One region of the Nocardia sp. NPDC051052 genome, then DNA from elsewhere that is predicted to be linked to it. Evidence: riboswitches for the same ligand, from Rfam matches in the RefSeq annotation. Region 1 holds a riboswitch; each other region holds the start of a gene.
What was found. Region 1 has a riboswitch for S-adenosylmethionine ahead of ACIBCN_RS03165 (amino acid ABC transporter permease). Riboswitches for the same ligand answer to the same signal wherever they lie in the genome.
Positions count from the first base shown of each region.

Region 2: another riboswitch for S-adenosylmethionine. It lies ahead of ACIBCN_RS33820 (bifunctional o-acetylhomoserine/o-acetylserine sulfhydrylase); the one in region 1 lies ahead of ACIBCN_RS03165 (amino acid ABC transporter permease).
Region 3: another riboswitch for S-adenosylmethionine. It lies ahead of ACIBCN_RS32205 (rhodanese-like domain-containing protein); the one in region 1 lies ahead of ACIBCN_RS03165 (amino acid ABC transporter permease).
Region 4: another riboswitch for S-adenosylmethionine. It lies ahead of ACIBCN_RS12465 (aminotransferase class V-fold PLP-dependent enzyme); the one in region 1 lies ahead of ACIBCN_RS03165 (amino acid ABC transporter permease).

Region 1 covers NZ_JBITFL010000001.1:712,843-720,468, reverse strand. Annotated here, with positions in the region: gene ACIBCN_RS03190 (phytoene desaturase family protein) at 1-1,215, shown strand, start outside; gene ACIBCN_RS03185 (carotenoid biosynthesis protein) at 1,212-2,093, shown strand; gene ACIBCN_RS03180 (LppM family (lipo)protein) at 2,190-2,936, shown strand; gene ACIBCN_RS03175 (glycosyltransferase) at 2,909-4,093, shown strand; gene ACIBCN_RS03170 (hypothetical protein) at 4,161-4,874, opposite strand; SAM riboswitch class I at 5,094-5,188, shown strand; gene ACIBCN_RS03165 (amino acid ABC transporter permease) at 5,427-6,455, shown strand; gene ACIBCN_RS03160 (amino acid ABC transporter ATP-binding protein) at 6,452-7,219, shown strand; gene ACIBCN_RS03155 (ABC transporter substrate-binding protein) at 7,219-7,626, shown strand, end outside.
Region 2 covers NZ_JBITFL010000012.1:25,657-33,282, forward strand. Annotated here, with positions in the region: gene ACIBCN_RS33810 (TetR/AcrR family transcriptional regulator) at 1-482, shown strand, start outside; gene ACIBCN_RS33815 (homoserine O-acetyltransferase) at 521-1,681, opposite strand; gene ACIBCN_RS33820 (bifunctional o-acetylhomoserine/o-acetylserine sulfhydrylase) at 1,678-3,015, opposite strand; SAM riboswitch class IV at 3,109-3,219, opposite strand; gene ACIBCN_RS33825 (TetR/AcrR family transcriptional regulator) at 3,271-3,990, opposite strand; gene ACIBCN_RS33830 (MFS transporter) at 4,118-5,620, shown strand; gene ACIBCN_RS33835 (NADP-dependent isocitrate dehydrogenase) at 5,927-7,144, shown strand; gene ACIBCN_RS33840 (MFS transporter) at 7,588-7,626, shown strand, end outside.
Region 3 covers NZ_JBITFL010000010.1:329,146-336,771, reverse strand. Annotated here, with positions in the region: gene ACIBCN_RS32230 (CaiB/BaiF CoA transferase family protein) at 1-329, opposite strand, end outside; gene ACIBCN_RS32225 (DUF456 domain-containing protein) at 584-1,066, shown strand; gene ACIBCN_RS32220 (amidohydrolase family protein) at 1,073-1,945, opposite strand; gene ACIBCN_RS32215 (FAD-dependent oxidoreductase) at 2,005-3,357, opposite strand; gene ACIBCN_RS32210 (hypothetical protein) at 3,817-4,263, shown strand; SAM riboswitch class IV at 4,327-4,443, shown strand; gene ACIBCN_RS32205 (rhodanese-like domain-containing protein) at 4,458-4,874, shown strand; gene ACIBCN_RS32200 (O-succinylhomoserine sulfhydrylase) at 4,945-6,159, shown strand; gene fgd (glucose-6-phosphate dehydrogenase (coenzyme-F420)) at 6,238-7,248, opposite strand; gene ACIBCN_RS32190 (HAD-IIA family hydrolase) at 7,550-7,626, shown strand, end outside.
Region 4 covers NZ_JBITFL010000003.1:455,236-462,861, reverse strand. Annotated here, with positions in the region: gene ACIBCN_RS12475 (Pls/PosA family non-ribosomal peptide synthetase) at 1-841, opposite strand, end outside; gene ACIBCN_RS12470 (LysE family translocator) at 1,172-1,819, opposite strand; SAM riboswitch class IV at 1,930-2,043, shown strand; gene ACIBCN_RS12465 (aminotransferase class V-fold PLP-dependent enzyme) at 2,091-3,452, shown strand; gene ACIBCN_RS12460 (flavin reductase family protein) at 3,490-4,041, opposite strand; gene ACIBCN_RS12455 (YbaK/EbsC family protein) at 4,229-4,705, opposite strand; gene ACIBCN_RS12450 (2-oxo-4-hydroxy-4-carboxy-5-ureidoimidazoline decarboxylase) at 4,759-5,079, opposite strand; gene ACIBCN_RS12445 (crotonase/enoyl-CoA hydratase family protein) at 5,559-6,380, shown strand; gene ACIBCN_RS12440 (MarR family winged helix-turn-helix transcriptional regulator) at 6,469-6,975, shown strand; gene ACIBCN_RS12435 (MDR family MFS transporter) at 6,972-7,626, shown strand, end outside.

The DNA of each region.
Region 1 (7,626 bases):
GCCGCGGCGTATCGGCGTTTCGTGGAGGTGTGGGGGCCACGAAGCGCGCGGGTGATGCGGGCGTTCGGCGGTGGGCCGACGCCGGGCCGGTTGCTGCGTTCGTTCTGGGGACTGGACGCCAAGAACGGTGGGAGCGCGTTGTCGCGCGAGTTCCTGCAATCCGGGGACGCGTTGCTGGACACGTACTTTCAGGACGAACGGCTCAAGGCTTCGCTGGCGTGGTTCGGCGCGCAATCCGGACCGCCGATGTCGGAGCCGGGCACCGCGCCGATGGTGGGGTTCGCCGCGCTGATGCACACGCTGCCGCCGGGACGTGCGGTCGGCGGTAGTGGTGCGTTGTCCGCCGCGCTCGTCGAGCGGCTGCGCTCCGAGGGCGGCGTGGTGACGGCGGGTGACGCCGTGACCGCGCTGCGGCGCGAGGGTGACGGCTGGCGGGTGCGCACCGCCTCGGGGCGAAACCTCTACGCGGACACCGTTATCGCGGGCTCGCACGTGCTGACCACCCTGGATCTGTTGCGCGAGGGCGGGTTCGACGCCGCCATGCTCGATGACTGGAAGCGGCGGATTCGGGTCGGCCCTGGGATCGGCATGGTGGTGCGGGTGGCGACCCGGTCATTGCCGCACTACCCAGGCAGCTCGGTCGGCGAATCCGCGCGTGGACTCCAGTTTCTCGTGTCCGACCGGCGTCAGCTTCGGCTCGCCCACGGTGCCGCGTCGGCCGGGGAGCTGCCGCCGCGACCGGTGGTGCTGGCGATGAGTTTCAGCGCGCTCGACCCGAGTATCGCGCCGTCCGGCGAGCATCAGCTCTCCCTGTGGGCACAGTGGCACCCGTATCGGCTGGCCGACGGCAGCGATTGGGCCGCACACGCCGAACGGGAGGGCGACCGCATCATCGCCGAGGTCGACTCCTACGCACCGGGTTTCGCCGATTCGGTGCTGCGCAGGTTGGTGCAGACACCGGTCGATCTGGAGCGGGAGATGGGGCTGCTCGGCGGCAACGTGATGCACGTGGAGATGTCGCTGGATCAGATGATGCTGTGGCGGCCGCTGCCGGAACTGTCCGGGCAGCGGGTACCCGGTGCGCCTGGGCTGTATCTGACCGGCGCGTCGACGCATCCAGGCGGCGGCGTCTCCGGCGCCAGCGGCCGCAGCGCCGCCAACCTCGCCATGCGCGACCTCCGCCGCCGCCGATTCCCGCTGTTGCGCAAGCGATGACGGTGTACACGCCTACGGCCGTGCGGCGGGGCGGCGCACGTGCGACAGTGCGCCGAGGTGCGCCGCTTGCCTGTGCGGTGACGCTGATCCTCGTGCAGATCGCCTATCCGCTGACGTCCGGGGGCGGGCGGGACCGGGTCACCGTTGCGGTGGTGCTGCTCTCGGCGGGCACGGCGTTGGCGCACGCGACAGCGACCCGCGGGATTCGTTATGCGGCCGCATTTTTGGTGATCGTGTCGGGTCTCGGGCTGGCCGCTGAGATCGTCGGTACCGCAACAGGATTGCCGTTCGGGTGTTACGAGTACGCGGTGGATCGACTGGGGCCAGCGCTCAGTGGGGTGCCGCTGGTGGTCCCGCTGGCCTGGACGGGCGGGTTGTATCCGGTGTGGGTGGTCGCGGGGCTGCTCGCCCCTCGGGCGGCCTCGCGGATCGGCCTGCTGGCGGTGGGCGCGGTCGGCTGGGATCTTTTCCTCGACCCTCAGATGGTCGCCGACGGGCAGTGGACCTGGTGCGACACCGGCTCCGGGCTGCCCGGTCTCGCGGCGATTCCGGTCACGAATTATCTCGGTTGGTGCACGGTGGCGTTGCTGATGGGTGCGCTGCTGACCCTCTTGGATCGGGCGGTGCCCGCGTCAGCGGGGCTGGATAACCCGTCGAATCCGTCAGCGGGGCTGGACACCACTGTCTCGGATTCCGGCTCGGTCGCGGTGCCGGTGGCGGTCTTCCTGTGGACCTGGCTCGGGTCCGCACTCGCGCACGCGGTGTTTCTCGGTCTACCGGTTTCGGCCTGTTACGGCGGCATCGGGCTGGCTATTCTGGGCCTCCCGATGCTGCGTCACCTCTGGTTTTCCCGCCTCCGACCGGAACCGCCGGGCTAGCAGAAGCACATCGCGGGCCTCCTTCCGCCCGTCGCGTGGGCATCTGGACGGATGGCCTGGCACGATGTCCCCGTGCACCCGAGTCCCATCACCACGATGCCCGATGCCCCGGTACTACCGTCGCCGCGGACGCCCCGCCCTGGAGTGCGTGTCGCCGCGGCAGTCCTGCTCGCGGCGTTGCTGGTACCCGTACTCGCGGGCTGCCTGCGGGTGCAGGTATCGATGGGTGTTTCGTCCAACGACCGCGTGTCCGGGCGGATCGTCGCCGCGGTGGTGCCCGCCGAAGCCAATGACAAGGGCCCGCAGTTGAAGGCGCCCGACTCGCTGGCCGCGAAGGTACGGGTGGAGCCCTACTCCCAGGACGGGTACGTGGGCAGCCAGGTGTTCTTCGAGGACATGTCGTTCGGCGAGGTCGGCCAGCTCGGTCAGCTGTCCGAGCAAACCCAGGGCATGTTCCAACTGCAGTTCCAGCGGGCCGGTGACCTGGTCAGCCTGAGCGGGCGCGTCGACCTGAAATCCGTGCCGCCGCACGGCTCCGACGTGCAATTCACCATCGCGTTCCCGGCCCGCGTGGCCAAGACCAACGGCAATCGCGAGGGCGACAACATCGTCTCCTGGAAGCTGCCCGCCGGTGACGTCTCCACGTTGCGCGCCGAGGTCAGCTACGCCGACCCGAACACCCGCTCGTTCGCTGGCTGGGCGGGCATCGTCGGCGGCATCACCCTCGCCGTGGCCGCCGTCATCGCCGCCATGGCCTTCATGGACCGCAATCCGCCCGCACCGGGTGCTCCGACCGGCCTGTCCTGGAGCCGGTGGTGGAAAACGGTCAAGCAGGGCCGCTGAGCCGTTCGCCGGTGCGGGCGGCCGCGTGGGCCGGTGCCGGAATCTCGTTGGCGGGCGCTGGGATCGCGCTGTACAACCGGATCACGGTGCGACAGCTGGCGGATACCGCCGTCGAGGTGATCGAGCCGGTCACCGTGTGTGTTCCGGCTCGTGACGAGGCCGCGCGGCTGCCCGGGTTGATCGCGGATCTGCGGGCACAGCGTGGCGTCGCGCGGATGCGTGTCGTGATCATCGATGACGCGTCCGATGATGAGACCTATGCGATGGCCGTCGACGCGGTCGGTGGGGATCCGCGAATCACGGTGTTGCGCAACGACGCCGAGCCGCCCACCGGATGGACCGGCAAAGCCGCCGCGTGTGCGCGACTGGCCGAATCGGTGGTCACGCCCGTGCTGGTGTTCGTGGACGCGGATGTGCGGCTGGCGCCGGGAGCGATCGCCGCGGCCGTCACCGAATTACGCAGGCAGCGCGTCGTTGCGTTGGTGTCGCCATGGCCGATACAGCGGGCCGAATCGGTGGTCGAGGGCTTGGTGCAGCCGTTGCTGTGCTGGTCGTGGGCGGCCACGCTGCCGATCGCACCGGCCAACCGGAGCCTGCGACCGTCGACTTCCGTTGCCTGCGGCCAATTTCTGGTGTTCGACACCGCCGCCTACCGTGCCATCGGCGGACACGCGGCGGTGGCCGCCAGCGCCACGGAAGACCTCGACATCGCCCGAACACTGCGTCGCGCAGGACAATCCACCACCCTCGTTGCCGGGGGCCGCATGGCAAGCACCCGGATGTATGCGGGCACTGCCGAACTCGAGGCCGGTTACACCCGCTGGCTGTGGTCCGCGTACGGCGGCACCATCGCGGGCGGAGCGGTCGTGGGAACGATTGCCGCCCTGGCTTATTGGGTCCCGCCATTGGCGGCTATCAGTGGTCGTGGGGTGATCCGCCGCGCCGGTGTCCTCGGCTACGCGGCGGCCGTCACCGGCAGGCTGCTGGCCCGCTCCACCGAAACCTGCGGCCCGCTCTCCCCCGCTGATGTCCTTGCGGCCCTGGCCCACCCGTTCTCCGTGGCGGCCTACTTGCGGCTCTGGGCGCGCTCCCACCGCGCCCGAGGACGGGGCGCGCTGCGCTGGAAGGGTCGCGCGCTCAGGTCTGACGGCGGGTAGCCCGATCATTCGCGGCACCACGACTGCGGACCTGAAAATGACCCGCTCGCAACGTAAGCGGCACCACTTACGGAACCTCGGTGATCCCCACCGTCGGCAGGAAGAAGCAGGACTTGCCGCCGTTCTCGACGGTGCCGAAGACCGCGGCGAGCACCGTGCCCTGGCCGGTGTCGACAGGCACGGCGCGGACGCCACCCATCGGGAGGGCGGCGAAGAAGAAGTCCTGGATGGCGCGTTCGGCGATCGGGCGCAGGGCGACCGGGACCTCGGGCGGGATCATCGCGCGCAGGATGGTGGACAGCGGACCCATCGAGGCGAGGCCGCCGCGGCCGCTGGTCACGTTCAGCCAAGCCACCTGCATGCCGGTGGTGTCCGGCCCGTCCTGGTTCAGGCCGTAGGGGACGAAGGTGAACATGGTCTGTCCGGCCTTGACGGCGGACAGGTCGAGTCCGGGGATGGTGACCGAGGTCTTGGGCCATGGGCCCGGCACCGCACCGGCGACGGCCGGGGCGAGACCGAGGGAGTTGCCGTTGAGGCAGTACGCGGCCGCGGTCGGATAGAGGAACGGCTGCATGCCGAAGGCGCGCAGGCCGTCGATCGCGGTGTTGTAGACGCCGAACAGGTCGCCGGGAGCGACGGTGCCGGTCTGGTTGGTGCCGGGCGGCACGGGGGCCGTCGTGGGCGGCGCCGGGGCCGCGCCCGCGGTGGGGGCCGCGAGCGCCAGCGCGACCGAGCAGGTCACGACAGCGGACAGCATGGTCAGACGGCGCGGTACGGCCACGGAGACCTCTTCTCCTCGTCGACGCGAATCGAAGGCTGACGGTACTCCGGCAAACGCTGTGAACAGGCGGTATTGCTTGCGGCAAGCTCTCGGCGTGTCTCCCGGCCGCGACGGCGGCCCCTTACACTCACGATGATTACTTCCCTTGCCCAAGGGTCCCCCCGCTGGGCATGATAATTCGGCTCGACCCTGACATCATCCGGTGTCCGGATCGGACGACAACCATCCAGAGCGACCGAGAGACCTGGCTCGTCGACGTCGCAGCAACCCCCCGGTTCACCGGGTGCGGGTGCTTCCGCCGGGACCGATGGAGGAACCGAAGTGATCATCGCCGCTGTCCGAGGCACCCGTTGGCGCCGTCGCCATATCGATCAGTGCACAGTGACGTCCGCGAGCTGTCGGGGCTGACCCGCAGCCAGGCTGTTGCACCCGTCGCTGGCCGGGTGATGTGATCGCCGCCCGATGGGGGCGCGGTCTCGTTCGTTCTTCCGAAGGACCTCGACAATGAGTGAGCGCAGCGAGCGAGCAATAGGCATAGCTGCCACCGCAGTCATGACGGAGCACGGCGATTCGATCGCCACCGCCACGCCCGCACCCGGCGCCGGGACTGCTGTCCGTACCGAATCCGCGCTCGCGCCGGACGAATCCCCCACCGCACCGGGCGATTCCGCGCCGACCGTCGCCAAGACGTGGCACCCGTGGCGTTGGGTGATCAGTGCCGTCGCGCTCGTCCTGCTCGCGCAGTTCATGCACGGTCTGGTCACCAACCCGGGTTGGGATTGGCCGACTTTCGCGAAGTACATCACCGCCAAGTCGGTGCTGGCCTCGCTGAAGGTGACACTGGAACTCACCGCGTGGGGCACCGCCCTCGGCTTCCTGCTCGGCACCGCGCTGGCTATCGCGCGGTTGTCCAGCAATCCGGTGCTGCGGGTGATCTCGTGGTGCTACATCTGGGCGTTCCGGTCGATTCCGCTCATCGTGCAGCTGTTGTTCTGGTTCAACATCGCCTACCTGTACCACACACTGTCGGTCGGAATCCCGTTCGGCCCTTCGTTTTTCACCTTCGAGGTGAACGGCGTGATCAGCGGATTCACCGCGGCGGTGATCGGGCTCGCGCTGCACCAAGCGGCGTATTCGGCCGAAATCATTCGTGCGGGCATCATCTCCGTGGACGCCGGGCAACTCGAAGCCGCTGCCGCGCTGGGCATTCCGAAGGTGCGGCAGTTTCGCTCCATCGTGGTCCCGCAGGCCATGCGCTCGATCCTGCCCAACGCGACCAACGAGGTGATCAGCCTGTTCAAGGGCACTTCGATCGTGTCCGTGATGGCGATCGCGGAGCTGTTCTACCAGGTCCAGGTGATCTACGGCCGTAACGGGCGGGTGGTACCGCTGCTGCTGGTCGCCACCGCCTGGTACATCGTGCTCACCACCGTTCTCTCGGTGGCGCAGTACTACATCGAGCGCCACTACGCCAAGGGCACTCAGCGCACACCGCCGCCGTCACCGACACAGCGGGTCTGGCAGAAGCTGCGCGAGATCGCCGAATCCGGTTCCACCGCACCACGAGGAGCGACCCGATGACCGCCGCACTCGCCGTCGAGGTCCGCGGCGTCCGCAAAGCCTATGGCGCGCACGAGGTGCTGCGCGGCGTCGACCTGACCGTGCGCTCCGGCGAGGTGGTCACGGTGATCGGCCCGTCCGGTTCCGGCAAGTCCACGCTGCTGCGGGTGGTCAACCACCTGGAGTCGCTGGACGCGGGCACCGTGCACATCGACGGGGAGCTGATCGGCTATCGCCTGCGCCGCAATACTTTGCACGCGCTGCCCGACCGCGAGGTGCGCAAGCAGCGCTCCCGCATCGGGTTCGTCTTCCAGCAGTTCAACCTGTTCCCGCATCTCACCGTGCTCGACAATGTCACGCTCGCACCGCTTTCCGCGCAGCGCCGGGACCGCAAGGAGGTCGAGGCCGAGGCGCGGGTGCTGCTGGACCGGGTCGGCATCGGCGCACTGGCCGACGCGTACCCGCGCAGGCTGTCCGGCGGGCAGCAGCAGCGGGTGGCGATCGCGCGGGCACTTGCCTTGCGTCCCAGGGTGATCCTGTTCGACGAGCCGACCTCCGCACTGGATCCCGAGCTGGTCGGCGAGGTGCTCGACGTGATCCGTGACCTCGCGCACGGCGGCACCGCGCTGGTGATCGTCACCCACGAGATCGGCTTCGCCCGCGAGATCGCGGACACCGTGGTGTTTCTCGACGCGGGCGCGATCGTAGAGCAGGGCACGCCCCAGGCGGTTTTCGATAATCCGCGCCACCCGCGCACCCGCGCGTTCCTTTCCAGAGTCCGCTGATGAACAGGTATCCGATGAAGCTCTCCGCCCTGGCCACCGCCGCCGCCACCGCGATCGTACTGCTGGCCACCGGCTGCACCGATCCCGAAGCGGAGTCCGCGGTCAAGCCCGCCGGTGCGATCACCTTCGACCTCTCCGCCGCCCAGACCGCCCGCGTCCGCGCCGCCAAGGTGGACAGCATCGCCGCCGAGGTGCCGCAGGCCATTCGCGATCGCGGCACGTTGGTGGTGACCGGTGCGTCCGGCACGGCGCCGCCGCTGCGCTTCTACGCCGACGACGACAAGACCGTGGTCGGCTCCGAGATCGATTTCGCCTCCTTGGTCGCCGACATCCTCGGCCTGAAACTCGATGCGCAGGTGGCGGATTGGGCGCAGAACTTCGTGCGCATCGATTCCGGCGAGGTCGAC
Region 2 (7,626 bases), on a different contig from region 1:
CGGTGCTCTACACCGTCTTCAAAACTCGCGCCGAACTCGTTGCGGCACTGCTGGAACGGGAGCGCGAGCGCGGCCTCGAGCAGGTCGCCGAGACCATGCCGACCGACCTGATGGGCGCCGACCCGGTCGTCGCGGCCTCGGCCACCGTCGAGGCGTTCGTCGGTGTGGCACTGGAGAATCCGACCCGCTGGCGCCTGATCCTCGCCGGACCTGGCAACGCCCCCGACGAATATCGCGAGGCATTGCGCAAGTCCCGCGCGGGCATCTTCGACCAGGCCGAAGCGCTGGTGCGGATCGGCACCGCGCTCGAACCCCGTTGGGCCGGAGTGGATTCCGGTCTGCTCACCAACTCGCTGCTACAGGTCGCCGAGATGCTCGGCAGGCTGGCGGTCAGCGAGCCCGACGAATACCCGCGCGAACGCCTCCAGGGATTCGTCCACGCCATCGTCGGCCTGCTGGTCGGCGCCCCCGCCGCCGATTGATCGCGCGCGCGGCGGAAACCGCTGCGCTCGAAGTGGATTCAGTTGGCAGGCTGACGGCTCTGCTGCGCCAACCGCATCGTCTCGGTCAGCAACTTGGACACCGCCGCGGCCTCGGTGAGGAACCCGTCGTGTCCGTCGCGCGAGTGCACGACCTCGAGTCCGTCGCAGCCCGGCAATCCCTCGGCGAGTTCCTGCTGCGTGCGCAGCGGATACAGCCGATCGGAGTCGACGCCACCGACCACGCACGGCACCGGCGTCGCGGCCAGCGCCGCTCGGACGCCGCCGCGTCCGCGCCCGACGTCGTGCCGGTTCATCGCCTCGGTCAGCAGCACGTAGGTGCCGGGATCGAAACGCCCGCAGAGTTTGTCGGCCTGGTGGTCGAGGTAGCTCTGCACCGCGTACCGGCCGCCGCGCCACGGATCCTCGGCGCCCTGCGCGCTGTTCTCGAACCGGTGATCCAGCTCGTCCTCGGTGCGATAGGTCAGGTGCGCGATCCGCCGGGCGATGCCCATGCCGGCCATCGGGGCGCGATCGGTGTCGTGATAATCGCCGCCCTGCCAGTCCGGATCGGCCTTGATCGCCGCGATCTGGGTGGTCTGCGTGCCGATCTGGTCGGCGGTGGCGCGGGCGCCGACGGCCAGCACCAGCGCGGAGCCGACCCGGTCCGGCGCGCCGACCATCCACTCCAGCACCCGCATGCCGCCCATCGACCCGCCGACCACCGCGGCAAGCCGCTCGATGCCGAGCCGGTCCATCAGCGCCGCCTCGGCGGACACCTGGTCGCGGATGGAGATATCCGGAAACCGTGCGCCCCAAGGCTTTCCGTCGGGCGCCAGCGTCGAAGGGCCGGTGCTGCCCTGGCAGCCGCCGAGCACGTTCGTCGCGATCACACACCACTTGTCGGTGTCGAGCGGACAGCCCGGCCCGACCATCCCGTCCCACCAGCCGGGCAGCTGATGAATGTCGTCCGGGTGGCCGACCACGTGCGAGTCGCCGGTCAGCGCGTGCTCGACCAGCACCACGTTGTCCAGCGCGGGGGAGAGCTCGCCCCACCGCTGCACCGCGAGGTGCACCTGCGGGATGACCGCGCCGCTTTCCAGCTTCACGTCTCCGATGGCGATGATGCCGAGCCGCCCGTCCGGGGGTGGCAGGGCCACCCCGGACGAACGGGCGAAACTCGGTTCGGTACTCACCGTCACGTCGCCGCCGCCGCGAAACCGGCACGCAGGTCGCTCAGAATGTCCTCGATGCCCTCGATCCCCACCGCCAAACGGACCAGACCCGGCGTGACACCGGCGAGCAGTTGCTCGTCGGGCGTCAGCTGCGAATGTGTGGTCGACGCGGGATGAATCACGAGGGAGCGCACATCTCCGATGTTAGCCACATGGCTGTGCAGGACTAATCCGTCGACGAACTTCTTGCCCGCATCGACACCGCCGCGCAGTTCGAAGGCGACGATCGCGCCGGGACCCTTCGGTGCCAGCTGCTTGGCCCGCTCGTACCAGGGCGAAGTCGGCAGACCCGCGTAGATCACCTTCGTGACGTCGGGCTGGTTGGTCAGGAATTCGGCGACCGCCTTGGCGTTGGCGACATGCCGCTCGACCCGCAGGCTCAGCGTCTCGATGCCCTGGCTGATCAGGAACGCGTTGAACGGCGAGATCGCCGAGCCGAGGTCGCGCAGCAACTGCACGCGCGCCTTGAGCGCGAAGGCGGGCGCGCCGAGGTCGGCGAACACCGCGCCGTGATAGCTCGGGTCCGGGGTGGTGAAGCCGGGGAAGCGCGGCTGTCCCTGCGCGTCGGTCACCGTCCAGTCGAAGGTGCCGCCGTCGACGAGCACACCCGCCACCGCCGAACCGTGCCCGCCGAGGTACTTGGTCGCCGAGTGCACGACGATGTCGGCGCCGTGCGCCAGCGGCTGGATCAGGTACGGCGTGGCAACGGTGTTGTCCACGATCAGCGGCAGCCCGGCCTCGTGCGCGACGGCGGAGATACCGGGGATGTCGAAGACAGCGCTGCTGGGGTTGGCGATGGTCTCGCCGTAGAACGCCTTGGTGTTCGGCCGGATCGCGGCCCGCCACTGGTCCAGGTCGTCGGGGTCGTCGACGAAGGACACCTCGATGCCGAGCTTGGGCAGCGAGTAGTGGAAGAGGTTGTAGGTGCCGCCGTAGAGGTGCGGGCTGGACACGATGTGATCGCCCGAGGCCGCCAGGTTCAAGATCGCGAACGTCTCCGCGGCCTGTCCGGAGGCCAGCAGCAGTGCGGCGACACCACCTTCGAGCGCGGCGACGCGCTGCTCGACCACGTCCTGGGTGGGGTTCATGATCCGGGTGTAGATGTTGCCCGGCTCGGCGAGGCCGAACAGCGCCGCGGCGTGATCGGTATCGCGGAAGGCGTACGAGGTGGTCTGGTAGATGGGCAGGGCCCGGGCGCCGGTGGTGGCTTCCGGTGCCTGGCCCGCGTGCACCTGCTTGGTCTCGAAGGACCACTGCGCGGTGGGATCGATATCGGCCGCGGGCAGGGTGGAATTACTCATGAGCGTTGCTCCAAGGAAAAGGTTGTTCGCCAGAACTACAGGGGGTTATCGGGATTTAGGCGAAGGACAACAACACATTTCGGGAACCTCCTGAAAGCGCGCTTGCTCTCGACCTTCGAGAGCCCGGTCATCACCCGGAGCACCCCACCGCTGCTGGAGGGTTGCCGTCCAGCAAGCCGGGGCTTCGCGCTGGCACTCATGACCTGAGGGCATCATAACCGGCCGTCGAGCGGCGGCCGAATTCTGTCGTCGAACTCAGCCGGACGCGCTGGTCCGCGCGCCGCCGCAGACGCGGAAGAACTCTTTGAACGCCGCGGTGAAGGAGTTCCGGCCTGCCGCGGCGGCCTCGTGCAGATCGTCGTAGTCGAACATGCTCTCGCCGCATTCCATGGCCAGGTGACCGATGAGCTGCCAGGTGCCGAGAATCAGCCGCACCGGGAGCGCGCAGGGCGTGCTGTCGAGCCGCTCGGCGACCACCTCGGCGATGGCGATGTTCTTGTTATCGGCGTGTTCGATGCTGCGCGCGCTGACCGAGGGACTGCTGCGCACGATCCGCTGCATCTGCTGGAATTGCCGGAAGGAGACCGGCCCGCCGCCGGGTTCGCTGACGGCTCGGTCGACCACCTGCAGAAACGCCGTGCGCAGCGATTCCAGTTCGTTGTCGGTGACCGGGAGCTGGCGCAGCGCCGCCGCCACGGCCTGGCCGAAGTCCTGGATCGGACCGAGGACGATGTCCTCTTTGCTGTCGAAGTACCGGTTGATCGTGCGCGGCGATACGTCGGCCGCATTGGCGATCTGCTCGACCGTGGTCGCGTCGAAACCCTGTGCTTCGCACAAGTTCAGGCCGATCTCGATGATCCGCAACCTGGTCTGCTGCTTCTTGCGTTCGCGCAGGCCGGGGTTGGCGTTCGTCGCGGCGCTCGCAGTGGTCTGCGCTGCGGCACTCGCGCCCGTCGGCGTCGGTGACTCGAGCATGCTCCCACCTTATCGAAACCCAGTGTTTTCGTGTCATTAACCGCCAAATGTCGCATCACGACATTTTTCGCTTGACGCCAATTGGCGCCTGCTGACAGGATAGCCACCGAGTTCGAACGATGAGGAGATGACCGTGACCGACACTGCGCAAGCGGTAGAAATATCTGAAAAACGAGGCGGTTCGGCGCGCTGGTTCGCCCTCGGCGTTATCGCATTGGCCCAGCTCATGGTGGTGCTGGACGCCACCATCGTGACCATCTCGCTGCCGTTCGCCCAGCAGGATCTCGGCATCAGCGACGGCAACAAGCAGTGGATGCTGACCGCTTACACGCTGATCTTCGGCGGCCTGCTGCTGCTCGGCGGTCGGCTGGCCGACTACCTGGGCCGACGCCGGATGTTCATCATCGGCCTGGTCGGTTTCGCCGCCGCGTCGGCACTTGCCGGTCTCGCGCAGAACGGCGCGGAGATGTTCGCCGGGCGCGCACTGCAGGGCGCGTTCGCGGCGTTGCTCGCACCGGCGGCGTTGTCGCTGTTGTCGGTGACCTTCACCGAGGCGCGCGAGCGGGCCACCGCATTCGGCGTGTTCGCGGGTATCTCGGCCGGTGGTGCCGCGCTCGGACTGATCGCCGGTGGCGCGCTCACCGAGTACGCCTCGTGGCGCTGGTGCCTGCTGGTGAACACCCCGATCGCGTTGCTCGCCCTGCTCGGCGCGCTGGCGTGGGTGGTCAAGGACGTGCCGACGCCGCGTACCGGCGGCTACGACGTGCCAGGCGCGGTCACCGTGACGCTCGGCCTGATCTCGATCGTCTACGGGTTCAGCCGCGCCGCCGAGGACGGCTGGCTGTCCGGCAGCACCCTCGGCCTGCTCATCGCCGGTGCCGCGCTGCTGATCGCGTTCGTCGTCATCGAACGGCGCTCGGCCAATCCGCTACTGCCGCTGCACATTCCGGGCGAGATCAACCGTGGCGGCGCGTTCCTCGCCGCGCTGCTTGTGCCGATCGCCATGTTCGCGATGTTCCTGTTCCTCAGCTACTACTTCCAGATCACGCTGGGCTACTCGTCGCTGAAGGCCGGTTTCGCGTTCCTGCCCTTCCCGGCCGGCATCGCGATCTCCGCGGGTGTCACCAGTGCGCTGCTGCCGAAGCTCGGCCCGCGTCCGCTGATGGTGGCCGGTGCGGTGCTCGGGGTGCTCGGCCTGCTGTGGCTGGCGCAGCTCGGTTTCGGTGACAGCTACGCGTCCAGCGTGTTGCCCGCGCAGGTGCTGATCGCGCTCGGCATGGGTCCGCTGTTCGTCGGCATGCAGACCGTCGCGCTGCATCAGGTCGAGGAGGCGGATTCCGGCGTGGCCAGTGCGCTGCTGAACGCGGCGCAGCAGGTCGGTGGCGCGGTCGGCACGGCGCTGCTGACCACCATCTCGGTGCAGACCGCCAAGTCCTACGCGGAGAGTCACGCCACGATCGACAACCTGATCGCCCGCGCCTCGATCCACAGCTACGACGTGGCGTTCTACGTCGGCGCCGGGTTCTTCCTCGCCGCCGTTCCGGTGATCGCGTTCATGATCAGGGACCGGCCGGCGAACCTGATCGAGGGTGCCGAGGACGGGGCGCGCCCGGTCCACGTCGGCGTCTGAACTTCCCCGCAACACCCCTCGGTCCGCGTATCGCCAGCTCGGCGATGCGCGGACCGCGGTCGTTGGACGGGGTGACCTGCGAATTGCGGAATGACCTACCAGCCAGTAAGTTCGTGGGGTTTCTCACTCGGGGGGCTGCCCGCACACCACGATCATCGGCAGCAGTACGCTTGTCTTGTTTGCACCACACGTCTCGCGGACAACGCGGGGCATATACGTTGTCTGTTGGAACAGCTGGGGTCCGCTCACAAGCGTGTTCACCTGGCCGTGCAATGAGGGCACCATCCTAGGAGGACACGAAGATCCATGTCCAAAATCAAGGTTGAAGGTACCGTCGTCGAACTCGACGGCGACGAGATGACCCGGATCATCTGGCAGTTCATCAAGGACAAGCTGATCCACCCGTATCTCGATGTGAATCTCGAGTACTACGACCTGGGCATCGAATACCGGGATAAGACGGACGACCAGGTCACCATCGACGCGGCCGAGGCGATCAAGCGCCACGGCGTCGGCGTCAAGTGCGCCACCATCACCCCTGATGAGGCGCGCGTCGAGGAATTCGGCCTGAAGAAGATGTGGCGGTCGCCCAACGGCACCATCCGCAACATCCTCGGTGGCACCATTTTCCGTGCGCCGATCATCATCTCCAACGTTCCGCGCCTGGTGCCCGGCTGGACCAAGCCGATCATCATCGGCCGTCACGCCTTCGGCGACCAGTACCGCGCCACCGACTTCAAGGTGTATCAGGCCGGCTCGGTCACCATCACCTTCACGCCGGAGGACGGCAGCGAGCCGATCCAGCACGAGGTCGTGCAGATGCCGGAAGACGGCGGCGTCGTCATGGGCATGTACAACTTCAAGGCTTCGATCATCGATTTCGCGCGGGCCTCGTTCAACTACGGCCTGCAGCAGAACTACCCGGTGTATCTCTCGACGAAGAACACCATCCTCAAGGCCTACGACGGCATGTTCAAGGACACCTTCCAGGAGGTGTTCGATGCCGAATTCAAGACCCAGTTCGACGCGGCGGGCCTGACCTACGAGCACCGCCTGATCGACGACATGGTCGCCTCCTCCATGAAGTGGGAGGGCGGTTACGTCTGGGCCTGTAAGAACTACGACGGTGACGTGCAGTCCGACACCGTGGCCCAGGGCTTCGGTTCGCTCGGCCTGATGACGTCGGTGCTGCTGACCCCGGACGGCAAGACCTGTGAGGCGGAGGCCGCGCACGGCACCGTCACCCGGCACTACCGCCAGCATCAGCAGGGCAAGCCGACCTCCACCAACCCGATCGCGTCGATTTTCGCCTGGACGCGCGGGCTCGAGCACCGCGGCAAGCTCGACAACACCCCCGAGGTGATCGGCTTCGCGCAGACCCTCGAGGATGTCGTCATCAAGACCGTCGAAGGCGGTCAGATGACCAAGGACCTCGCGTCGCTGGTCGGTGGCGACCAGGGTTACCTGAGCACCGAGGAATTCCTCGGCGCGCTCGACGCAAACCTGGCCCGCGCACTGCGCTGAACAGGGAATAACCCGGCGCTGGAAGCGAATCCGGCGCCGGGAGGATGACCTTACGGGCACCCGCACCACACGGTGGTACGGGTGCCCGGACTGTTTTTCCGGCGCGGCCGAGCGCCGTCGAGCAGTCGAATAGCTCGACGCCAGAAGCGAATCCGAGGCAGGGATGACGCTGGCCACATCCGGTCGTCCGGTCGTCCGGGTCGCTTCGGGTACGCGGTTGTTTCCGAATGGAATTTGCCAGGTGGCGGGCCGCGACGTGTCCCTATTGCGCGTTTTTACATTCTGACCTGCACGTTTTCTTGATTGTTAGCGTGTCTCAACTCACGTTTACCGGGGAAGCGAAACCGCCTGTTGAGGCGTTTCATGGATACGTGACCACACCACTCGCCGCCCAGGCCCCCGCACGCCCCGAGCCTGCGCGGACGACTTGGCATATGCCTGCCATGCTCGCGCTGGCGCTCGGTGGATTCGGTATCGGCACA
Region 3 (7,626 bases), on a different contig from region 1:
TTGCGCGCGAGCGCGTCGTCCGGGCCGAGTCCCATCCGCTCGGTCACACCCGGCCGGAAGCCCTCGATGAGCACGTCCGCCTTCTCGACGAGCCCGAGCACTTTCTCGATGTCGGCGGGGTCCTTGAGGTTGGCCTCGACGATGGTCCGCCCGCGCTGCTGCGGCCGGTCGAACCCGCCGGGGATCTGGCCCGCCCGCTGGATCCGCACCACGTCGGCGCCCAGGTCGGCCAGCAGCAGTGCGGCGTGCGGTCCCGGGCCGATGCCGGCCAGTTCGATGACCTTGATGCCCGCGAGCGGGCCTTTAGCGGCGGTGGATGGAGTGCTCACGCCCTACCTCGGTTCGTCGTTGATCCAGCACACCGGCATTGCGGCGCTGCTCCTGGCAACGGACCGGCCGGTGTATTGACAGTATGACAATAACGCTGCCTCATCCATCGCCTAGGTCGCCGGGCACCCTTCCCCCGGGGTCGTGCGCGGACGCACCCGGTACGACACAATCTCAGCAGCGCACCATTCGCGGGAACGTCCGGCGAGCCCGCGCGGTGAGGTGGAGTCATGCGAGAGACCGAGGGGGCGCGGTCGTGACCGGCGCGGGGGAGGTCGTCGTCGGCCTGGTCATTGTGGTCGGCCTGCTCGGCATCATCGTCCCGATCCTGCCCGGCGTCATCCTGATCTTCGGCGCAATCGCGGTGTGGGCCTTCATGACCGGCGGCGCCACCGCCTGGACTGTGTTCGCCGTCAGCACCGCCCTGCTTGTGCTCTCCGGCGTCATCAAATACACCTGGCCGGGCCGGAAGATGAAGGACGCGGGGGTCGCCAACCGCTCCCTCGTCCTCGGTGCGGTGCTCGGCATCGTCGGCTTCTTCGTGATCCCCGTGGTCGGCCTGTTCGTCGGCTTCGTGCTCGGCGTCTATCTCTGCGAACTCCAACGCCTGCGTATCGGCCAACAAGCCTGGCAGTCAACGGTGCACGCGCTCAAAGGCGTAGGCCTGTCGATGCTCATCGAACTGCTCGGCGCCCTACTCGCCACCGGCGTGTGGGTCATCGGCGCCATCGTCACCTGACCGGTGCTACTCGATGACGGGTAGCGGGATGGTGTCTGCCACTTCGAGTTCGGGGCGCGCGGCGCGGCGGATGGGGATGGTGGGTTGTTCGGTGGTGTACATCGGGAGCGTGGGGGTCGGGTCGTCCGGCAGGGGGCGGACCCGAGCGGGGAGCCGATAGAACGAGCGAGCGTTGTCTTCGAGAACGGCGAACATATCGGTGCCGACCACATCGCAGATGAGATCGACATCGGAGTCCTGGAAGGGGCGGCCCGCGCGGGTGCCGGGCAGGTCGGTGCCGAACATCAGCGCTTCCGGATTGACCGCGTGGATGCGGCGCAGCGTGTCCGGGACGCTCATCGCGACCCGGCCGAAGCCCGTCGCCTTCACCCGCGCGCCGCGGTCGACCAGATCCAGCAGGTAGGGCAGGCCCTCGTCGGACATGCCCAGGTGATCGATGGCGAAAACCGGAAGTTTGGAGATGACCGGCTGTAGCGAGGCGAGCATCTGACCGTCGATGTACACCTCGACGTGCCAGCCGACCAGGTCATGGGCGCGCAAGGCCTGCAGCGTCATGCCGGTGATGTCGGCCGCGGCCCGCTTGAGATTGAATCGCAGGCCGCGGACGCCGATCCGGTCCAGTTCGATGATCTCGTCGTCGGTGGCGTCCAGGTCGAGCCTGGTGACGCCGACCCACCCTTCGCCGAGCTCGGCGAGGGCCGCCTTCAGATACGTCTGGTCGGTGCCTTGGAAGGACCCGCTGACCACGGCTCCGCCGCCGACATCGAAGCGCGACATGCGCTTTCGATAATCGGCGATGGTAAAGGAGCCGGGCAGGTAGCCCTCGTTCTCGAACCGCGGGAACCGCGGATCGAAGATGTGGAAATGGGCATCGAACACCTGTACAGAATGCCTCAGTACGAGTTTTTCCGCTGTCGTGGCGGTAACAGCGAGTCGGTCTAGACCTTGTGCGGCTCGCTGGCCCGCAGCATGTCCTCGCGCTCGACGACCTTGACGCGCTCGCGGCCCTCCGGCTCGCCGAGCGAGCGCTCGTGCGCGTCCAGGCGGTACCAGCCCTGCCAGGTGGTGAACGGGATGCCCTTGCCCTCCAGGAAGGCGGTGACGGCGTCCAGCTCCGGCTGCGCGGCCGGGGTGAAGTTCGCGCTGTCGTCGAGCAGGCAGGCCACCGTCTCGTTCGCGTCGCCCTTGGTGTGGCCGATCAGGCCGACCGGGCCGCGCTTGATCCAACCGGTGACGTAGGTGGCAGGCACGTAGCGGTCGGCGCCGTCGGCGTTCTCGTCGCCGATCACGCGGCCCGCCTCGTTGGGCACGGTGCCCGCCTGGTCGTCGAACGGCAGGCTGGTCAGGTTCTGCGACAGGTAACCGACGGCGCGGTAGACCGCCTGCACGTCCCATTCCTTGAAGGTGCCGGTGCCCTTGACGTTGCCGGTGCCGTCGAGCTGGGTGCGCTCGGTGCGCAGGCCGACGACCTTGCCGTCCTCGCCGAGGATCTCCGAGGGCGACTCGAAGAAGTGCAGGAACAGCTTGTGCGGGCGGTTGCCGACGTCGCGAATCGCCCACTGCTCGAGCGTGTTCGCGATCATGTCGACCTGCTTGGAGTGGCGGCGCGCGGCCTCGGAGCCCTCGTCGTAGTCGATGTCCTCGGGATCGACGATGACCTCGATGGTCGGCGAATGATCCAGCTCGCGCAGCTCCAGCGGGGTGAACTTGGCCTGCGCCGGGCCGCGGCGGCCGAACACGTGCACCTCGAGCGCCTTGTTGGCCTTGAGGCCCGCGTAGACGTTCGGCGGGATCTCGGTCGGCAGCAGCTCGTCGCCGGTCTTGGCCAGCACGCGGGCCACGTCGAGGGCGACATTGCCGACGCCGAGCACGGCGACCTTCTCCGCGTCCAGCGGCCAGGTGCGCGGCACGTCCGGGTGACCGTCGTACCAGGACACGAAGTCGGCCGCGCCGTAGGAGCCGTCCAGGCCGATGCCGGGGATGCCCAGCGCGCGGTCGGCGTTGGCGCCGGTCGAGAAGATCACCGCGTCGTAGAAGGTGCGCAGGTCATCGAGGGTGATGTCGGTGCCGTAGTCGATGTTGCCGAGCAGGCGCACCTGCGGCTTGTCGAGGACCTTGTGCAGGGCGGTGATGATGCCCTTGATGCGCGGATGGTCCGGCGCGACGCCGTAGCGGATCAGCCCGAACGGCGCGGGCATGCGCTCGAACAGGTCGATGCTGACCTCGGCATCGGACTTCATCAGCGCGTCGGCGGCATAGATCCCGGCCGGTCCGGCGCCGACGATGGCGATGCGCAGCGGGCGGTTACCGGCGGTGTCCGCGTCAAGCCCGGAGGAGGCAGCCTGCGTAACCACGGAGGGCTCGCGAACACCGCTGATCGACTCTGCACTCTGTTCGGTCATCTTTTACGCGCACCCTTATGGTCGAGAACAAATTAACGGCGTCTTCCTTAGCCTAGGCTAAGTTACGCGCTGGCTGGTTGCACCTGGCGGCGCGGACGCTGGAGTTGTCGGCTCGTGGCCACCCCAGCCGCGGCTATGACAGCAGGCCGCAGTCTCGCGATTCTATCGGTGGTGCGTGCGGCCGCCCTCGGCGGTGCGTGAACTGAACGGATGCCGCCGACGTGCGCTACGGGGTTACCCGCTCGCGCACCGTTGATTCCCCGCGCGGCACAACAACCTTCGTCGCCTGCGCCGGGGCAGTGCGGGGGCGCGCGCCGGATATCGCCGCCGACCAGGGATCATCGTCGTATGAGCGATCAGCAGTCACCTGCCGAGGACGAAGTCATCAAGGTCGATCAGACCGACAAGCGTTCCGTGGCACCGTTCGTCGCCGCGGCCGTCATCGCGGTGCTCGTGCTCGGCGCGATCGTGCTCGGCGGGGTGCTGTCGCCCGCTGAGAAAAATGTCACAGAATCGGACCGGATCGCCGCCGCGGTGCGCGACTTCGTCGAGGGGTCCAACAACACCGACCTGGTGCCCCCACCAGGCGCGGGCTGCCAGGGCTTCGATCCGAAGCGGTCCCCACTTGCCGGGCGGTCCGGCGGCGGAAAGACTGTAGAAATCACGAAACTCGATGATCCGAAGGTCGACGGCGACCGGGCGAAGGCGACGGTCACCACCAAGGTCGACGGCGATGAGCAGACTTCCACCTGGAATCTGACCAGATCCGGCGACAAATGGCTGGTCTGTAATTGAGCATTCTCATACCGTGAGCAGCCATTTGACAGGGTGACCCCAGTCCAGGCAATCTCAGCAGAAGGTCATGAGAACCAGTGTCAAGCCCCGGCAATACTGGTCGGCAACCCTCCTCCGCGGTGGGGTGCTCCGGGTGACGACCTGGCCGCGCGTCAAACCCGAGCGTGGCAAGTGCGGATTCTAGGAGGGTCCAGATGAGTTATGCCGGTGACATCACCCCGCAGCAGGCTTGGGATCTGTTGCGAGACAACCCCGAAGCTGTCTTGGTCGACGTGCGTACCGAGGCCGAATGGAAGTTCGTCGGCGTGCCGGACACCAGTTCGATCGAGCGCCCGACGGTGCTGATCGAGTGGGTCGACTCGACCGGCACGCGCAACGGCGAGTTCACCGAGCAGCTGGTCACGGCGCTCGACGGCCACAATCCCGAAGCCCCGGTGATCTTCCTCTGCCGCTCGGGACAGCGCTCCATCGGCGCGGCGATCGCCTCGACGCAGGCCGGATTCGGCACCTCGTACAACGTGCTCGAGGGTTTCGAAGGCCCGGTCGACGCCGACGGACATCGCGGCGGAACCGGCTGGCGTGCCCTCGGCTTGCCCTGGCGGCAGTCATGAGCACGTGCTGTAGGTCCGCGACGGCGTTGGTGGGTACCGAGGTGCGGTCGTGCGGCGTAGGGAGGCAGTCGTGATTACCGGTGGTGCGTTCGACAAGCCGCTGCCCGAGGGCGTCGGCCCCGCGACCCTCGGGGTGCGCGGGGGGTTGCGCCGCTCCGGTTTCGAGGAAACCTCCGAGGCGCTCTACCTGACCTCGGGCTTCGTCTACGAGAGCGCGGAGGCCGCCGAGGCCGCGTTCACCGGCGATGTGGAGCATTTCGTCTACTCCCGCTACGGCAACCCGACGGTGGCCATGTTCGAGGAGCGGATGCGGCTGCTCGACGGCGCCGAGGCATGCTTCGCGACCGCGAGCGGAATGTCCGCGGTATTCACCGCTTTGGGCGCGCTGCTCGGTGCCGGCGACCGAATTGTCGCCGCGCGCAGCCTGTTCGGGTCCTGCTTCGTGGTGTGCAACGAGATCCTGCCGCGCTGGGGCGTCGAGACCGTCTTCGTCGACGGCGAAGATCTGGAGCAGTGGGAGCAGGCGTTGTCCGTGCCCACCCAGGCGGTGTTCTTCGAGACCCCGGCCAATCCCATGCAGACCCTCGTCGACGTGCGCCGGGTCACCGAACTCGCGCACGCCGCGGGCGCGAAGGTGGTGCTGGACAACGTCTTTGCCACCCCGCTGCTGCAGCGCGGCTTCGAACTGGGCGCCGACGTGGTCGTCTATTCCGGCACCAAACACATCGACGGCCAGGGCCGGGTGCTCGGCGGCGCCATCCTCGGCGCGAAGGACTACATCGACGGCCCGGTGAAAACCCTGATGCGCCATACCGGTCCGGCCCTGAGCCCGTTCAACGCGTGGACGCTGCTCAAGGGTTTGGAGACAATGCCGCTGCGCGTGCGCCATTCGACCGAATCCGCGTTGCGCATCGCCCGCTTCCTGGAGTCCAACAAGTCGGTCAGCTGGGTGAAATACCCGTTCCTGGAATCACATCCGCAGCACGACCTGGCCACCAGCCAGATGAGCGCCGGCGGCACCGTGGTCACCTTCGAACTGAATGCCCCCCCGCAGGAGGCGAAGAAGCGCGCCTTCGAAGTCCTCAACCGCCTACGCATCATCGACATCTCCAACAACCTCGGCGATGCCAAATCCCTGATCACCCACCCCGCCACCACAACCCACCGCGCCATGGGCCCCGAAGGCCGAGCCACCATCGGCCTCTCCGACGGCGTCCTGCGCATCTCCACCGGCCTGGAAGACCTAGAAGACCTCCTCGCCGACCTCGACCGCGCCCTCAGCTAGCGGATCGTCCACACAGATCGACGCCCGCACGTCGCAGCGGGCGTTCAGTCCCTGTGCGACGTGCGGGTGGTCTGTGGGTCAGGCCAGGGCGCGGAGGCGGGGGGCCAGGTCGCGTTGGAAGAGGTCGAGGAAGCGGCGTTGGTCGTGGCCGGGGGCGTGGAAGACCAGGTGGTTGAGGCCGGCGTCGAGGTAGGGCTTGATGAGGTCTACGGCCTGGTCGGGGTCGCTGGCGACGATCCAGCGTTTGGCGATCTGCTCGATCGGGAGGGCGTCGGCGGCGGCTTCCATTTCGATGGGGTCGGTGATGCTGTGCTTTTGTTCGGGGGTGAGGCTCAGGGGGGCCCAGAAGCGGGTGTTCTCCAGTGCCAGTTCGGGATCGGTGTCGTAGGAGATCTTGATCTCGATCATCCGGTCGATGTCGTCGATGGTGCGGCCTGCCTTGGCGGCGCCCTCGGCGACGGCGGGCATCAGCTTCTCGGTGTAGAGGTCCATGCCCTTGCCGGAGGTGCAGATGAAGCCGTCACCCGCGCGGCCCGCGTAGCGCGCGACCAGCGGTCCGCCCGCGGCGACGTACACCGGGATGCCGCCCTTGGGCACGTCGTAGATGGACGCGCCGACGGTGTTGTAGTACTCACCAGCGAAGTCGACGCGGTCGCCGGTCCACAGCGCGCGCATCAGCTCGACCGCCTCGCGCAGCCGCGCGAAACGCTCCTTGAACTCGGGCCATTCGCCCTTGTATCCGGTGGCGATCTCGTTGAGCGCCTCGCCGGTGCCCACGCCGAGCATGATCCGGTCGGGGTACAGACAACCCATGCTGGCGAACGCCTGCGCGATCACGGCCGGGTTGTAGCGGAAGGTGGGCGTGAGCACCGAGGTACCGAGCTGGATCCGCTTCGTGCGCTCGCCGACCGCCGCCATCCAGGCCAGCGAGAACGGCGCGTGCCCGCCCTTGTGCCGCCACGGCTGGAAGTGGTCGCTCACCGTGGCACTGTCGAGACCGTGTTCCTCGGCGAGCACCGCGATCTCCACCAGTTCGCGCGGCCCGAACTGTTCCGCCGACGCCTTGTATCCGAGTTTTAGCTCACCCATGTGCGCCACTCCTGTCGCTTCGCTGCACACCTGTGGTGCGGGCATTCCCGCACACCGTTGTCGGCCGCAGGCACGCCGCGGTCATGTCTTGCTGCAACCGCCGCGAGCCCGCGGACGTTCCCGCGCTCGGCGATCGCACACGCACTGCCCGACGCGCGTCCTATGGCCGTCTTCGACCATAGTCAGCGGCACCCGAAGGTGTGCGAAGGGTCGCATCGCGTCGGACTTACCCCCGGGAACGTGTCCGGTAGCGGACAATTGTCTGGTGACTGATGAACCGATCCTGTCCTATCTGACCGACATGGACGGTGTGCTGGTGCACGAGGACCAACTGGTGCCCGGCGCCGACGAGTTCCTCGCCGAACTGCGCGCCAACGA
Region 4 (7,626 bases), on a different contig from region 1:
CACCGAAGATCAACAGCCGGACGGCGTCCAGCGCCTCGGCGGGCCAGGTGGCGGCCAGCGTCGGTACCGTTGACACGATGCTGATTTCGCGCCGCACCAGCCATGGGCCGAGATCGGCGCCGGTGCGGACCAGGTCGCGCGGGGCGGGGACGAGGCAGGCGCCGTTGCGCCAGGCCAGCCACATTTCCTCGCAGGAGGCGTCGAAGGCGACGGAGAGTCCGGCGAGCACCCGGTCACCGGGACCGATCGGGGCATCCGGCAGGAACAGGCGGGCCTCGGCGTCCACGAACGCGGCGGCGTTGCGATGAGTCACCGCAACACCTTTCGGCGTTCCGGTGGAGCCGGAGGTGAAGATGATCCAGGCGTCGTCGGTGGGGGTCGGCAGCGTGCTGGTGCTCGCGTCGGCCGGATTGTCCGCTGCGGCACGGATTCCCGCCGGCGTCGTCGCGATGCCCGCCGCGGTGACGATCGCGGTGACCTGAGCCTCGCCGAAGACCAGCTGGGCTCGCTCGTCCGGGTCGTCGGCGTCGACCGGCACATACGCGGCGCCCGCGTACAGGACGGCGAGGATGGTCAGGTAGAGCTCCCTGGAGCCCGACGGCATCCGAACGCCGACCCGGTCGCCCGGCCGCACGCCCGCCGTGGCGAGCCTGGCCATGGTCTTCTCGATCTCGACGACGAGTTCGAGGTAGCTGAGCACCACCTGGCCGTCATCGATGGCGGGTGCGTCCGGATGGGTCAGCGCGGTCGCGGTCAGGATGTCGACGAGGGTCCGGGCCTGCGGCGTGTGCGCGGTCCGGAGTAGTGGGTCAACCGTCACATCAACCTGTGGTTGGAGCATGACGCCCTGCCCACCTCCCATTCGACCTGCCTCGCACTTCCCTGGTGTTGTTTGTGTCATAGCTGGGTTACCAGTTGGCAAACGCCCTGGTGACCAGTTGTCCACGGTACTCGGGGTTGTCGACGTTTGTTGCTCACCGCCGCGGATGCCGCTCGGGAGAACGCGGGCGGGGTTGTTGCAGGTCGTGGCGATTTCTGCCGGGCGCGCCGAAGCAAGGCCTGGTGGGCGGGTTACCCGGTGGGTTCGCTGGGCGGTCGCTGAACCGACCTGCTCAACCCGGTGTGATTCCCCTCATCGGCCTGGTGATCCTGCAGCTCAGGGCGTTTCGGGTCACGCCGCGGAGGCGGCGGTGCCGACGCCGAGGGCGGTCAGGATGGCGGCGCTGGCAAGTTCGAGCCGATCCCGGATCCTCGGGCGGCGCAGCAGCGCGACCGCGCGAGCGGCGGCCAGCGCCAGGAGCACCATCGCGACCGCCGCAATCGACGATTCGACGGCACCGAGCGCGAGGGTGTTGGCGAAGGTGACCTCGGTCAGGAATTGGGGCAGCACGGCGAGATAGAACAGGCCGACTTTCGGGTTGAACATGCACGAGACAACGCCCGCGGTGAACGCCGAGCGAACCGATGCGCGGGTGCCGCCGCCCGCCTTCGCGATGCCGGCGGCGCCGTCGGATTCCTGGCCGGCCCTGCGCTGCCGCCGTTGCTCGAGCAACGCGCGAATACCCAAGTACACCAAGTAGATTCCACCGATCAGCTTGAGCGCGCGGTACGCCGTCGCCGACTGCTCGAGCAGCGTGGCGACGCCGGCGGCGACCACCACCGCCCACAGCAGCCCGCCCAGCGACGACCCGATCGCGGCCGCGACGCCCGGTCGCGCGTCGACCAGCGAGAACCGCAGCACCAGGAACGAATCCGGCCCCGGCGTGAGCGCCAGCAGGACGCATAGGCCGATGAAGCTGATCAGCAGCGAAAGTGACACCTCACGATGTGAACTCAGAACGGCCGAATTGGCAACGCTTTATTGCCCGCCGACACACGCGGCGGCGCCGTGGTTGACAGCGCCGGGGGACATCTGCCAATCTCGGGATAGGTCATGAGTACCAGCGTTCAGCCCCGGCTTGCTGGTCGGCAACCCTCCTCCGCGGTGGGGTGCTCCGGGTGACGACCGGGCTGACACCCGACCGGGTGCGGCAAGCGCGGACTCGACGAATCGTCTGATTGCGGGTCCCAGAGCCGACGGGATTTTCGTGATGACTGCTGTGGTAACTCAGGACGCCAGGGGACGGCAGACGGCGGAGTCGGCGGGGTGGGTAAGCTCTGCCCCCCTCGCCCGGGTATCCGGCGACGACCTCCAGGTGCCCCTCGTCCAGGGCGGGACGACCACCTACGCCAACTTCGACTACGCCGCGAGCGCACCCGCATTGGCCCAGGTCACCGACCGGGTACAGCAACTGCTGCCGTTCTACGCGAGCGTGCATCGCGGCGCGGGCTACGCCTCGCGGATCTCCACCGAGTGCTACGAGGCGGCCCGCGGTTCGGTGACCCGCTTCCTCGACGCGACCGACGACCAGGTGGTGGTGTTCACCCGCAACACCACCGACTCGCTGAATCTGCTCGCGTCCTGCGTGCCCGGCGACACCGTGGTGCTCGACATCGAGCATCACGCCAACTTCCTGCCGTGGACCAGGCACGGCCGCCGCGTCGTGCAAGCCGCGGCCACCGTCGAGGAGACCGTCGGGCGGTTGGTCGCCGAGCTGTGTAGCAAGCCCGCCGCGCTGCTCGCGGTCACCGGCGCGTCCAACGTCACCGGCGAGGTGCTGCCGCTGGAGCGCCTGGCCACCATCGCCCACCAGTGCGGCGCCCGCATCCTCGTCGACGCCGCTCAGCTCGCGCCGCACCGGCGAATCAGCCTGCGCGACACCGGCATCGACTACCTCGCGTTTTCCGGGCACAAGCTGTACGCGCCGTTCGGCGCGGGCGTGCTGGTCGGCCGCCGCGACTGGCTCGACACCGCGCAGCCCTACCTGGCCGGTGGCGGCGCGGTCCGTGAGGTCACCACCACCGGCGCCGAATGGGCGCCCGCGCCGCAGCGGCACGAGGGCGGTTCACCCAACGTGCTCGGCGCCGCCGCACTCGCCGCCGCCTGCGACGCGCTCAGTCGAATCGACGCCGACACCCTCGCCGCGCACGAACACCGCCTGGCCGACCGACTGCGCGACGGCCTCGCCGCCATCCCCGGCGTCAACCTGCTGCGCATCTGGAACGACGCCCCCGACACGGTCGGCATCGTCGCCTTCACCCTGGACGGCTTCGTCCCCGGCCACGTCGCCGCCTACCTCTCCGCCGAACACGGCATCGGCGTCCGCGACGGCCGCTTCTGCGCGCACCCGCTGCTCGCCCGCCTCGACCTCGACGGTGCCCTCCGCGCCAGCATCGGCCTCGGCACCACCCTCGCCGACGTAGACCGGCTCATCGAAGCCGTCGCCACCCTCGTGCGCACCGGCCCGGCCTGGAACTACGCCACCACGCAAGGACTTTGGAACCCCACCCCCGAAACCCGCCCGTTCACCTCCGAAGCCTCGATCGGCGCGGCGCCCTGCCTCGTCGGCTAGTCCGGCAATAGCGGTCGTCCGACCTGGACGACCGCGCTCAGTCGCCGAGTTTGGTCGGGCGGTGGTAGCGGCCGTTGTAGTAGAGCAGGGGAGCGGCGGCGGGAGTTTCGTTGGTGTTGTCGTGGACTCGGGTCACCAGGCCGACGACGAGGGTGTGGTCGCCGAGCGGGATCAGTTGGTGGATGGTGGCGCGCAGCCAGATGGGGGTGCCGTGCAGGACCGGTTCGCCGGTGTCGAGGGTGGTCCACAGCGAGCGGTCGGTGAAACGGTCCGCAGCTGTGCGGGCGAAACGCTGAGCCAGGTCGTGCTGGTGTTCGCCGAGGAAATGGATGACGACGGAGTCGGCATCGAGCAGAGCGGTCAGGCTGGAAGAGGTGTGCGCGATGTTGAAGGACACCAGCGGGGGCGCCAGCGACAGCGACGCGAAAGACGTCGCGGTGAAGCCGATCGGGCCGTTCGGAGAGTTCAGCGTGACAACGGTGACGCCCGCCGGATAGTGGCGCATCGAGGCGCGGAATTGCTCGGCGGTGATTCCGCTCAGATCATCAGGGACCTGGAAATCCGTGGCGGGCCGTTCTGCTTCGGTCACCCGCCCAAAACTACGCCGTCCCGCCTCTCCGCGTATTTAGGCCAGACTTAGGTGGGGTGAGGGTGGCGTTGGCGACCGGCAGTATGGACGGGGTGGGGTAGCCGGTGCCCGGTGAGTTACCCATGTGCTTGCGAGATCAGTGGTGGCGGTGGGTTAAAGAAAAAGGCCGGCTGGGCTGATGTGTGAGTCAGTCGACGTCTAGGGGGAGGCCTGCGGTTATTCGGACCAGTTCGTGGAAAGAGGTACGGAACACTGTGTTCGGGTGGCCGCCTGCGGCCCAGACCTCGCGGTGGTTCGACAGGGCGGTGTCTACCCAGGTGGGGAGGTTGGTGGGGTGGCCGACGGGGGCGATGCCGCCGATCGGCTGGCCGGTGACCTCGCGGACCATTTCGGCGGGGGCCGGGGTGAGGGTGCCCTCCAGGCGCTTTCCGGTGGATTCGAGGTCTACCTCATGCGCGCCGGAGACCAGGAGCAGCACCGGATCCTCGTCCAGCAGGAAGACCAGGGCGGAGGTGATGGCACCCACCTCGACGCCGAGAGTTCGCGCGGCATCTTCGACGGTGGGGGTTGGTGCCGGCTGGGTCACGATGACACCGTGATGGCCTCGGGCGATGAGGGTGTCCGCGACTCGGCAGGCGATCGGTGGCAATGTCGACCTGCGCATGCCACCAGAGTAGAGCGATTGCGGATGGTGCGCCGGGCTACTCGACGAATGCGTCAGTATTCCGGATAGCCCTCGCTCGGCCCGAGCAGCAGCGCAATACGCGCCCGGGTGATCCGCGCCAACTCGGTCCTGCTGCCATCCGAGACCTGTTCGTGCGCAACTGCTTCGAATGCCCGATCGAGATCACCCTCGGACAACGCGAGCAACCCGATATCGGCCTCTGCCAGCAGCGCGTCCCGATCCGGATAAGGTCTGGCGTCCGCGAGCTCGGCAGCCCAGGTGACATTGCCGCAGCAAGAGAAGAGCGCGTGTATCGCACGGGCGCGGGAGATTTCGTTGAATCGCTCGAGACCGATTCCTCGATGCATCAGCATGATCGCCTCCGACTCGAAGATTGAGGTTTGCTGACCGTCTCCATAATCCGCTTCCTGACGAGGTGGGACCTAGTGCGCCGCACCGATTTTGCGCAGGGCTGTGTTATTGGCCGCGCGGGCGCGGCGTGTTCGTGGCCCCCGGTGTCTCGCGTCCGAGCTGTCGAGACTCGCGCCTGCGGCGCATGCGCTTCGACAGCTCGGACGCGAGACGGGCCACGAACGCGCTCGCAGAACTCGCGCTGTGGTGGTCGAGTGAGAGCGGATTCGACAGCTCGGACGCGAGATGGGCTACGAACGCGCTCGCAGAACTTGCGCTGTGGTGGTCGAGCGGATTCGCCAGCTGGGACGCGAGATGGGCCACGAACCCGCTCGCAGAACTTGCGCTGTGGTGGTCGGGTGAGAGCGGAGGGGCCTCGGCTGTGCTGACGCATTCCGGGATGGGGAGGGTCCGCCCTCCGCCAGCTCGATACGCTGTACAAATGACTGATTGGCAGGCTTTCACCGTAGAAACGAAGGACCACGTCGCGCAGGTGACGTTGACGGGTCCCGGCAAGGGCAATGCGATGGGCCCCGATTTCTGGCGGGAGTTGCCGGATATCTTCCAGGGGCTCGACGCCGATCCCGAGGTGCGTGCGATCGTGCTCACCGGGTCGGGCAAGCACTTCTCCTATGGCCTGGATCTGCCCGCGATGAGCGGCATGTTCGGCCCGTTGATGGCCGACAAGGCGTTCGCCGCGCCGCGCACCGAGTTCCTCGTCGAGCTGCGCAAACTGCAGGCGGCGGTGACCGCGGTGGCGGATTGCCGCAAGCCGGTGATCGCCGCGATCGCCGGCTGGTGCATCGGCGGCGGGCTCGACCTGATCGCCGCGGTCGACATCCGCTACGCCAGCGCGGACGCGAAGTTCAGCCTGCGCGAGGCGAAGGTCGCGATCGTCGCCGACATCGGGTCGCTGCACCGGCTGCCCGGCATCATCGGCGAGGGCCAGCTGCGTGAGCTCGCCTATACCGGCAAGGACATCGACGCCCAGCGGGCGGAGAAGATCGGCCTGGTCAACGACGTGTTCGCGGATCAGGAGGCGGCGCTGGACGCGGCACACGCCACGGCACGCGAGATCGCCACCAACCCGCCGCTGGTGGTGCAGGGTGTGAAGGACGTGCTCGATCAGCGGAACAAGGACCAGGTGGCCGCCGGGCTGCGCTATGTGTCCGCGTGGAACTCCGCGTTCCTGCCGTCGGAAGACCTCACCGAGGCGATCAAAGCGGTGTTCGAGAAGCGGGCACCGGAGTTCAAGGGCAAGTAAAGCTCTGTAAATCACTTGCCCCAGTAGGACGCTCGTCCGCATACTTGCATCGCGCAACTAATTGATTGATGCAAGCAAAGGTTTGGGTTTGGACGAGCAAACGGTCGACACGATCGCGATGCAGCTCTCCCGATTGCAGCGGATTCGCGACCGCACCGCGGCACAGATCGGCACGTGGACCAAGGACGGTCTCGATCCCGCCGCGTACGGCACGCTGCTTCGGCTGTGCTGCGACGGTCCGATGCGATCGGGCGCGCTGGCCGGGGCGTTGCACTCGGACGCGTCGACGGTGAGCCGTCAGGTGGCACAGCTGGTCGGCAAGCAGTTGGTCGAGCGGCAGGCCGACCCGGCGGACGGGCGGGCCACCGTGCTCGTCGTTACTGAACGTGGCCGGACGGTCGCCGAAGAGGTCCGTAGGCGGCGCAACGAGAACCTGTCCCGGGTGATGGCCGAATGGGCGCCGCAATCCCGGGCCGAGTTCGCCGAACTGCTCCGGCAGTTCGTCGACGACTTCGAGCGCACCAGACCCGAGATGATCGCAGCGATGCGCCGCAATTGGGATCAGACCTTTATTGGGACGGAGAAAGAGACGTGACTACAGCCGAGAAGGTGGAGGCGCCTCCCGCGTTCACTCATCGCCAGATCTTGGTGATCCTGAGCGGATTGATGCTCGGGATGCTGCTCGCGGCGCTGGACCAGACGATCGTGTCCACCGCGATCCGCACCATCGCCGACGACCTGGACGGCTACTCGTTGCAGGCGTGGGCGACCACCGCCTACCTGATCACCGCGACGCTGGCGACGCCGCTGTACGGCAAGTTGTCCGACATGTTCGGCCGCAAGCAGTTCTTCATGCTGGCGATCGCGATCTTCATCGTCGGCTCGCTGCTGTGCACCATCTCGCAGTCGATGTACGAGCTGGCGGCGTTCCGCGCCGTGCAGGGCATCGGCGCGGGCGGGCTGATGTCGCTGGCGCTGACCATCCTCGGCGACATCGTCGGGCCGCGGGAGCGCGCCAAGTACCAGGGTTACTTCCTGGCCGTGTTCGGTACCTCCAGCGTGATCGGCCCGGTGCTCGGCGGCGTGCTCGCCGGGCAGGACACGATCCTCGGCGTGAGCGGCTGGCGCTGGGTGTTCCTGGTGAACGTGCCGATCGGACTGATCGCACTCGCGGTGGTGTACCGGGTGCTGAAGCTGCCGAAGCGGCCGCATTCCACCGACCGGGTGGACTGGTGGGGCGTGTTCG